One region of the Kitasatospora papulosa genome, then DNA from elsewhere that is predicted to be linked to it. Evidence: predicted binding sites of a transcription regulator. Region 1 holds the regulator's gene; the other holds the start of a gene.
The links. The regulator HspR, encoded in region 1, represses chaperone genes until heat shock. The targets are predictions, from matches to a motif close to TTGAGNNNNNNNNNCTCAA.

Region 1 (4,953 bases):
CCTGGACACCCAACGCACCGTAGGCCAGGGCCCCCACGAAAGCTGTGGCAAGCACCGAGCGAAGCATTCGCTTAGACATTTCGGCTTCGTCCTCACTTGATGGATTCATCTCCCCCGCTCTCAAGACGATGTCTCACGCGGACACGCAAGCACCACTGGATCGATGCATCATGTTCTTGCACGTTCAGGAACATGGGGGGTGGAGATATGGATACATGTGACTCAAATGGGGCGCATCGGCACGGGATCACCCAACTATGCGATGCGGGGCAGCGTCTCTACGCGAGCGCGCTGCGCTCCGGCCGCATACCGCGTTCGGAGGTGGAGCCCGCTCCGTGCCTGATGGACTTCGCCCTGCTCCACCCGGACCCCGACGACCCCGACTGGCTACGCCCCGTACCTCCGTCGGCGGCCCTCGCCCAGCGGCTGCACCCCATCGAGAGGGAGATCCAGGAGCGCCGGCGCCATTCCCTGGAGCTCACCGAGTCCTTCGAACCTTTCATGGACATCAGCGCGCAGGATCCGCCCACGACGCACGCAATCACCGTGCTCGAAGGCGGCACCCGCATCAACGCGGCGATCGACGTGGCTACGGCCGAATGCCGTAGCGAGGTGCTCACCGTGCAGCCCGGAGGGGTGCGCAGCGAGGACATCCTCAGCAAGGGCCTGGAGCGCGGCACCGCCGTGGTGGACCGCGGGGTCAGCATCCGCACCCTCTACCAGCACACGGTCCGCCATCACCACGGGACGTTCGCGTACGCGGAGCGGCTGGCGGAGGGCGTCGAGATCCGTACGCTGGAGGAACTCGTGCAGCGCATGCTCATCTTCGACCGCGCCGTCGCCTTCATCCCCGCGCAGGACGACCTGACGGTCGCGCTGGAGCTCCGGCACCCGGGTCTCGTCTCCTACCTGATCAACGTCTTCGAGCAGCTCTGGCAACGCGCCACCCCGCTGCTGGAGGACGTCTCGTACACCCCGACCCCCGCCGGGATCAGCGGGGTCCAGCGTTCCATCGCCCAACTGCTGGTCGAGGGGCACGTCGACGATTCGATAGCCCGTCGGCTCGGCATGAACGTCCGCACCTGCCGGGCGCACATAGCCAAGCTCAACGCGGCGCTCGGCAGCGGCAGTCGGGCTCAGCTCGGCTACCTCATCTCACAGTCGGGAATCCTGGACCAGAAGAACTGACGGACGATGCCTCGCCGGAGCGAGGCGCCGCCGCTCTACGACGAGCGGCGGGCCGGGCACCCGGGCGGGGCCCCACGACCGCAACACGTCCACACTCCACCCGGACACTAGGCTTGCGCCACCGGCAACTTGTTGCAGCGTACGAAGCGGGGGGCTCCCAGATGGGAACAGAACCGGTGCAACCGCCGCACAACCACGGCCCCGGAGAACTCTGCGCCCCCGGACTCGCACTGTACGAACGGGCTCTGCGACAGGGGCGGATCGCCCGCTCGGATGTCGACGCCGCACCCTGCCTGCCCGACCGGGCGCTGGTGCAGGCCGATCCCTGGGACGCGGAATGGCTCCGCCCCGTCCCGCCCTCGGCGGCCCTGGCCCGCCTGCTGCAGCCGCTCGCGCGCGAGATAGACGAGCGTGTGGAACGCACCCTGGACCTGACCCGGTCCCTGGCCCCCCTGGCCGCCCTGGCCCACGGCGACCCCCATCTGGCCCTCACCGTGCTGGAAGGCCCCGAGGCGATACGGACGGCCATCCACGAGGCCACCGCCCAGGCCACGGACGAGGTCCTCACGGCGCAGCCGGGGAGCACACGGCCACGCACCACCCTGCGAACGGCCCTGGACAACGCCAGGACCGCCATCGCCCGGGGTGCCGGGCTCCGTCACATCTACCAGCATCCGGCGCGCTACAGCACCCAGGTCAGGGACTACCTGCGGCAGGTTCCCGCGGAGTCCCTCGATGTCCGGACCACCGAACTGACCGTGGAGCGGCTGCTCATCTTCGACCGCCGGGTGGCCTTCATCCCGGCCACCGCCGACCGCAGCGCGGCGCTGGAGATCCGCCACCCCGCCCTCGTCCGCTACCTCGTCCAGGTCTACGAGGTCCTCTGGACGCAGGCGACCCCGCTCACCAGGCAGCTGCCCACGACGGCCCCGGGCGTCCAGGTCACGGCCGTCCAGCAGAGCATCGCCCGGCTCCTCAGCCAGGGCCATGTCGACGACGCGGTGGCACGGAAGCTGGGCATCAGTGTCCGCACCTGCCGTGCCCACATCGCCAAGCTGATGCAGGCCCTGGGCGCCGACAGCCGTACCCATCTCGGGGCCCTCATCGTGCGGTCCGGCATCGTCGACGAGGCGACCGCCCCGGGCACGCGGAAAGGGCCCGCCTCCGAGTCGTGAGACTCGGTGCGGGCCCTTTCCTGCCGACTCAGTCCTTGGGCCTCTTGGGCCGCCAGACCACCAGCGCGCTCGTCTGCTGCACGTCCTGGTACGGCACCAGGTCACGCCGGTAGGAGGCGTGCACCTGGGCCTCACGCTGCTGCATGGCCACGGCCGCGCCGTCCACCGCCGCGGAGAGCTCGGCGACGCGCTGCTGGAGCGCGGCGACCTGGTTCTCCAGCTCGATGATCCGCTTGATACCCGCGAGGTTGATGCCCTCGTCCTGCGACAACTGCTGCACGGTGCGCAGGAGTTCGATGTCACGGGCCGAGTAGCGCCGACCGCGCCCGGCCGTACGGTCCGGCGAGACCAGGCCGAGACGGTCGTACTGGCGCAGTGTCTGCGGGTGCAGGCCCGAGAGCTGGGCCGCGATCGAGATCACGTAGACCGGTGATTCGTCGGTCAGCTGGTACGGATTGCGTCGACGGCCGTCCATCTCAAGCTCCCTTCGCGGCCTGGAACAGCTCCGCCCGCGGGTCCTCCCCCGCGGTCGCCTTCCGGTAGGCCTCCAGCGCGTCCTGGGCGTCCGCGCCGAGGTCCGTGGGCACGGACACCTCCACGGTGACCAGGAGGTCGCCGCGAGTGCCGTCCTTACGCACGGCGCCCTTGCCGCGGGCCCGCATCGTACGCCCGTTGGGCGTGCCCGCCGGGAGTTTTAGGGTGACCGGGGGCCCGCCGAGCGTGGGGACCTTCACCTCGCCGCCGAGCGCCGCCTCCGGGAAGGTGACGGGCACGGTGACGGTGAGGTTGTCGCCCTTGCGTCCGAACACCGGGTGGGCGTCGACGTGGACGACGACGTAGAGGTCGCCGGCCGGTCCGCCGCGCTCGCCCGGGCTGCCCTTGCCGCGCAGCCTGATCCGCTGGCCGTCCGACACCCCCGCCGGGATCCTGACCTGCATCGTGCGGGCGGACTTCGCCCGTCCGCTGCCCTTGCAGACGTCGCAGGGGTCCTGGGCGATGAGGCCCCGGCCCTTGCAGTCCACGCAGGGATCGGTCAGCGAGAAGCCGCCGCCGCTGCCGCGCGACACCTGGCCGGTGCCGACACACGTCGGGCAGACCCTCGGGGTGCCGTTCTTGTCGCCGGTGCCCGAACACGCCTTGCAGGGGGCCTGGCTGGACATACGCAACGGGACCGTGGCCCCGTCGACCGCCTCGGTGAAGCTGAGCGTCACCTCGGACTCGATGTCCTGACCGCGCCGCGGCTGGACACGGGTGCCCGCACCGCCGCGGTTGAACAGTCCGCCGAAGACGTCCCCCAGGCCGCCACCGCCGCCACCGCCGAAGCCACCGGCGCCGGCGGTCTGGCCACCGCCCGGGGCGCCTCCGAAGAGGTCGCCCAGGTCGAAGTTGAAGTTGCCGCCCGCACCGCCGGGACCGGCCCGGAACCCTCCGCTGCCGAAGAGGGCGCGCGCCTCGTCGTACTCCTTGCGCTTCTTGGGGTCGCCGAGGACGTCGTTCGCCTCGGAGATCTCCTTGAAGCGTTCCTCGGCCTTGGCGTCACCCTTGTTGGCGTCCGGGTGGTACTCGCGGGCGAGCTTCCGGTACGCCTTCTTGACCTCGGCGTCGGTGGCGTCCTTGGGGACGCCGAGAACCTTGTAGTAGTCCTTCTCGACGAAGTCCTTCGTGCTCATCGACGTCCCTCCTTCCGGACGATCGGCCGTGCGGCCGGCCCCGTGGCCGGCCGCACGCCCCGTCGGTGTTCACCGCAGTGGTCGGACGCGATGTCAGACCTCCTCGGTGCCACCGCTCTCCTCGTCGTCTGCCTTCTCTTCCTTCGCCGCCGCGGGCGTGGCGCCCGGCTGCGGCTCGGCCACGGCCACACGCGCGGGGCGGATGGTGCGCTCCCCGATGCGGTACCCGGGCTGCAGGATCGCCACGCAGGTCGTCTCGGTGACGTCCGGCGCGTACGAGTGCATCAGGGCCTCGTGGATCGTCGGGTCGAAGGGCTCGCCCTCCTTGCCGAACTGCTGGAGGCCCAGCTTCGCGACGACCGTCTCCAGGGATTCGGCCACCGACTTGAACCCGCCGACGAGCTCGCCGTGCTCACGGGCCCGGCCGACGTCGTCGAGCACGGGCAGGAGTTCGGTCAGAAGACTCGCTGCCGCGACCTCCTTGACCATCACCCGGTCGCGCTCGACGCGGCGACGGTAGTTCTGGTACTCGGCCTGCAGCCGCTGGAGGTCGCCCGTGCGCTCGGTGAGCGCGGTACGGACCTGGTCCAGCTGAGCCGTCAGTGCCGCTGTCTGCTGTACGTCCCCGGCCGGGGCCGCCGCCTCCTCCTCGGAGGGGGTGGCGGCCTTCGGCTCGGCGTCGTCGGAGCTCGCGCCGGAGGGGACGTCAGGCTTCTCGTCGAAGCCCGGAGTCTCCTCGGTCACGCCGCACCGCCCTTCGTGTCCTTCTCGTCGTCGACGATCTCGGCGTCGACGACGTCGTCGTCGGCCTTGCCCTGGGCGTCGCCCGGAGCCTCGGCACCCGGGGCCGCACCCTCGGCCTGGGTGTTGGCGTACATCGCCTGGCCCAGCTTCTGGGAGACGGCCGCGACCTTCTCGGT
Region 2 (4,953 bases), 1.4 Mb from region 1:
GTCGGTCACCGGGTGGACGTCCAGGGTGTCGAGGACCTCCGCCGGCACGTCGTCCAGGTCGGCCTCGTTGCGCTGGGGGATCACCACGGTGGTGATGCCCGCGCGGTGGGCGGCCAGCAGCTTCTGCTTCAGACCGCCGATCGGCAGCACCCGTCCCGTCAGCGACACCTCACCGGTCATCGCCACGTCCGTGCGGACCAGCCGTCCGGAGAGCAGCGAGGCCAGCGCGGTGGTCAGGGTGATGCCGGCGCTCGGGCCGTCCTTCGGGACCGCGCCCGCCGGGAAGTGGATGTGCACGCCCCGGTCCTTCAGGTCGGCGACCGGAAGTTCCAGCTCCGCCCCGTGCGAGCGCAGGAAGCTCAGGGCGATCTGCGCGGACTCCTTCATGACGTCGCCGAGCTGGCCGGTCAGGGTCAGTCCGGACGCCCCGGTCTCCGGGTCGGCGAGCGAGGCCTCGACGAACAGCACGTCACCGCCCGCGCCCGTCACCGCGAGCCCGGTGGCCACGCCCGGCACCGCGGTGCGGCGCCCGGCCGGGTCCTGGGCGGACTCGGGAACGTGGTGCGGCCGTCCGATCAGTCCCCGCAGATCCTGCTCGGACACCGTGAACGGGAGCTCCCGCTCACCCAGTTCGTGCTGGGCCGCGACCTTGCGCAGCAGCCGGGCGACGGACCGCTCCAGGTTCCGCACCCCGGCCTCCCGGGTGTACTCGCCCGCCAGCTTGCGCAGTGCGGACTCGTCGAGACCGACCTCGTCCTCCTGCAGACCGGCACGCTCCAGCTGGCGCGGGAGCAGGTGGTCACGGGCGATGACGACCTTCTCGTCCTCGGTGTAGCCGTCGAGCGTGACCAGCTCCATGCGGTCGAGCAGGGCCTCGGGGATGGCGTCGAGAACGTTCGCCGTGGCGAGGAACACGACGTCGCTGAGGTCGAGTTCGACCTCCAGGTAGTGGTCGCGGAAGGTGTGGTTCTGCGCCGGGTCGAGCACCTCGAGCAGGGCGGCCGCCGGATCGCCCCGGAAGTCGGATCCGACCTTGTCGATCTCGTCGAGCAGGACGACGGGGTTCATCGATCCGGCTTCCTTGACCGCCCGGACGATGCGCCCGGGAAGCGCGCCGACGTACGTACGCCGGTGACCCCGGATCTCCGCCTCGTCCCGCACACCGCCGAGCGCGACGCGGACGAACTTGCGCCCCATGGCGTGCGCCACGGACTCGCCGAGGGAGGTCTTGCCCACGCCGGGCGGGCCGACCAAGGCCAGCACGGCGCCGCCGCGGCGTCCGCCGACCACACCGAGCCCGCGGTCGGTACGCCGCTTGCGCACCGCGAGGTACTCGGTGATGCGCTCCTTCACGTCGCCGAGGCCCGCGTGTTCGGCGTCGAGGATCTCCCGTGCGCCGCGGATGTCGTAGGCGTCCTCGGTGCGTTCGTTCCAGGGGAGCTCGAGGACGGTGTCCAGCCAGGTGCGGATCCAGGACCCCTCGGGGCTCTGGTCGGAGGCGCGCTCCAGCTTCTCGACCTCCTTGAGGGCGGCCTCACGGACGTGTCCGGGGAGGTCGGCGGCCTCGACGCGGGCCCGGTAGTCGTCGGACTCGTCGCCGGAGCCGGACTCGCCGTTGAGCTCGGAGAGCTCCTTGCGCACGGCGTCGAGCTGTCGCCGCAGCAGGAATTCACGCTGCTGCTTGTCGACGCCCTCCTGGACGTCCTTGGCGATGGACTCGGCGACGTCCTGCTCGGCGAGGTGTTCGCCGAGCCACTGGATGGCCAGCTTCAGCCGGGCCACCGCGTCGGCGGTCTCCAGCAGCTGGACCTTCTGCGCGGTGGTGAGGAAGGGCGAGTAACCGGAGTTGTCGGCGAGGGCGGAGATGTCGTCGATCTGCTGGACCCGGTCCACGACCTGCCAGGCACCGCGCTTCTTCAGCCAGCTGGTCGCGAGGGCCTTGTACTCCTTGGCCAGCTCGGCGGCGGAGCCGGGCAGGGGGTCGGGCACGGGCACGTCGATCCGGGTGCCCTCCACCCACAGGGCGTTGCCGGGGCCGCTGGTCCCGGCGCCGATGCGCACCCGGTCACGGGCGCGGATGAGGGCGCCCGGGTCCCCGTCGGAGAGCCGCCCGACCTGTTCCACGGTGCCCAGGACGCCGGTCCCGGTGTAGTTCCCGTCGATGCGCGGCACGAGCAGCACCTCGGGCTTGCCGCCCCCCGGCCGCGCGACGGCCTGCGCGGCCTCCACAGCGGCGCGCACCTCCGCGTCCGACAGATCGAGCGGTACCACCATTCCGGGCAGTACGACCTCGTCGTCCAGCGGCAGCACGGGCAGGTCGATCGGCGTGGACGTCCTGGAGGCGTCGGATCCTTCAGTCATGATCTCCCCTTAGGCAGGCAAGTTGAGCTATGTGGACTCAATGCTTGTGAGCCCGGCAATGTTCCCCGCTTCGCGTTCGCTCTGAGCGATCAGCAGGTCGCCGGCGCCCCCGTCTGCGGGAATCGGCCCAGCGGCACCCGCGGGGACGCCCGCTCCGCACCGCCGCGCGGGCGGCATCAGAGCCCCGGCCACACCCGCCTCCACGGCAGCGCACGAAAAGGCCCGGCCATTCCCGGACCGGTCCGGGAGGACGCACCGGGGCGGCACCGGCACCACGGCCCCCGCGCGGGGCCCCAGGAGTGGGAGTGGGCAAAACGACTGGCCCGGGAGCCCCGGGCAGGGAAACATGGAACGGCCCGAGGGGAACCCGGGAGCCCGCCACCGCCTGCCGCAGACCGGAGAACGCGCCCATGCCGTCCGCCACAGACGCCCACCGCCCCGTCGTCCTCGACCGGCGCGAGGGGCCGTTCGGCGAAGTCGTCCTGCGCGAGCGGGGCAGCGACTTCGAGATCATCGCCAACGGCTGCTTCCTGATGGACACCTCCGACGGGCGGTCCGAGCGGCTGCTGATCGACGCGGCGCTCGCGGCCCTGCCCGCCGACAGGCCGGAGCCGTCGGTGCTCATCGGCGGACTCGGCGTCGGGTTCTCGCTGGTCCGGGCCGCCGAGGAACCGCGCTGGGGCCGGATCGCGGTCGTCGAGCGCGAACAGGCCATCGTGGACTGGCACCTCGACGGCCCGCTCGGACGGATCTCCGGCGCGGCGCTCGCGGACCCCCGGACCGAGGTACTCCGCACGGACCTCGTCGACCACCTCCGGACGACCACGGAGCGTTACGACGCCCTGTGTCTGGACATCGACAACGGCCCCGACTGGACCGTCACCGAGGGCAACGGAAGCCTCTACTCGGCGGCCGGTGTCGAGGCCTGCCGGACGCGCCTGACGCCCGGCGGAGTGCTCGCCGTATGGTCCGCACAGCCGTCCGCCGAGTTCGAGTCAACCTTGCGGAATGCCGGATTCCGCGCAGTAACGACCGAAGAAGTAGCCGTTGCCCGAGGTGTGCCGGACGTGGTCCATCTCGCACTCAGGGGGGAGTGAACCCCCCACCCGGTATGCACGCCCCGGTCCCCCCATGGACCGGACACCGCGACTCGGCCGATCCGGACCCTTTCCCCGGGTAACACCTTCACGACGGACAACACCCTGCGTAGCCGGGAGGCCTCCTCTGCCTTTACGCTGCTGACCGTCACAAGGGATCACCGACGACATCCACAAGCGATAACCGTGCCTCCGGAGGAATGGCCTCCGCGAGAACGGGCAGGGGCGGGGCGATGGAACAGACACACACCACCCACAACGGCGTCGCGGCCACCCCGGGGGCTCAGCGCCGGGTGCTGGTGGTAGAGGACGACGCCACGATCGTCGACGCCATCTCCGCCCGGTTGCGGGCCGAGGGCTTCCTGGTGCAGACGGCACTCGACGGCCCGGCGGCCGTGGACGCGGCCGAGGCCTGGCAGCCCGACCTGATGGTGCTCGACATCATGCTTCCCGGCTTCGACGGCCTGGAGGTCTGCCGGCGTGTGCAGGCCCAGCGCCCGGTCCCGGTCCTGATGCTCACCGCACGCGACGACGAGACCGACATGCTCGTGGGACTCGGTGTCGGCGCCGACGACTACATGACCAAGCCGTTCTCCATGCGGGAACTGGCGGCGCGGGTCCACGTCCTGCTGCGCCGGGTGGAACGGGCCGCGCTGGCCGCGGTGACCCCGCGCAGCGGGATCCTGCGCCTCGGCGAGCTGGAGATCGACCACGCGCAGCGCCGTGTCAGGGTGCGCGCCGACGACGTCCACCTCACCCCGACCGAGTTCGACCTGCTGGTCTGCCTGGCCAACACCCCGCGAGCGGTGCTGTCCCGGGAACAGCTGCTGGCCGAGGTCTGGGACTGGGCGGACGCCTCCGGGACCCGCACGGTCGACAGCCACATCAAGGCTCTGCGCCGGAAGATCGGTGCCGAGCGGATCCGTACCGTGCACGGCGTCGGCTACGCCCTGGAGACCCCCGCGCCATGACGCGGCCCGGCTCCGGACTGCGGCCCTTCTCGATCAAGGCCAAGCTGGGCACGCTCGTGGTGATCTCCGTGTTCATCACGACCGGGCTCCTCATCGTCGCCCTGCGGACCAGGACCGAGTTCCGGTTCATCACGGTCTTCTCGGTGATCGCCACGCTGCTCATCACCCAGTTCGTGGCACACGGGCTGACCGCGCCGCTGGACGAGATGCGTGCCGTCGCACGGTCGATCTCGCACGGCGACTACACGAGACGGGTGAGCGGCGCCGGGCGGCGGGACGAACTCGGCGACCTGGCGCAGACGATCAACCGCATGACGGACGACCTGGAGGCGGAGGACCGGCACCGCAAGGAGCTGGTGGCCAACGTCTCCCACGAGCTGCGCACACCGATCGCCGCGCTCAGAGCCGTCCTGGAAAATGTGGTGGACGGGGTGTCCGCCGCGGATCCGGAGACGATGCGCACCGCGCTGAAACAGACGGAGCGGCTGGGCAGGCTGGTGGAGACCCTGCTGGACCTCTCCCGG

Region 2: lon (endopeptidase La) is a predicted target of HspR. The motif match lies at 2,384-2,402, and genes of this name have one in related genera.

What each region holds. Positions count from the first base shown of each region.
Region 1 is NZ_CP108452.1:3,802,908-3,807,860, reverse strand. It holds gene OG362_RS16535 (helix-turn-helix domain-containing protein) at 343-1,188, shown strand; gene OG362_RS16530 (helix-turn-helix transcriptional regulator) at 1,350-2,363, shown strand; gene OG362_RS16525 (heat shock protein transcriptional repressor HspR) at 2,392-2,838, opposite strand; gene dnaJ (molecular chaperone DnaJ) at 2,840-4,033, opposite strand; gene grpE (nucleotide exchange factor GrpE) at 4,127-4,777, opposite strand; gene dnaK (molecular chaperone DnaK) at 4,774-4,953, opposite strand, start outside.
Region 2 is NZ_CP108452.1:2,412,856-2,417,808, forward strand. It holds gene lon (endopeptidase La) at 1-2,361, opposite strand, end outside; gene OG362_RS09955 (spermidine synthase family protein) at 2,772-3,458, shown strand; gene OG362_RS09960 (response regulator transcription factor) at 3,692-4,429, shown strand; gene OG362_RS09965 (HAMP domain-containing sensor histidine kinase) at 4,426-4,953, shown strand, end outside.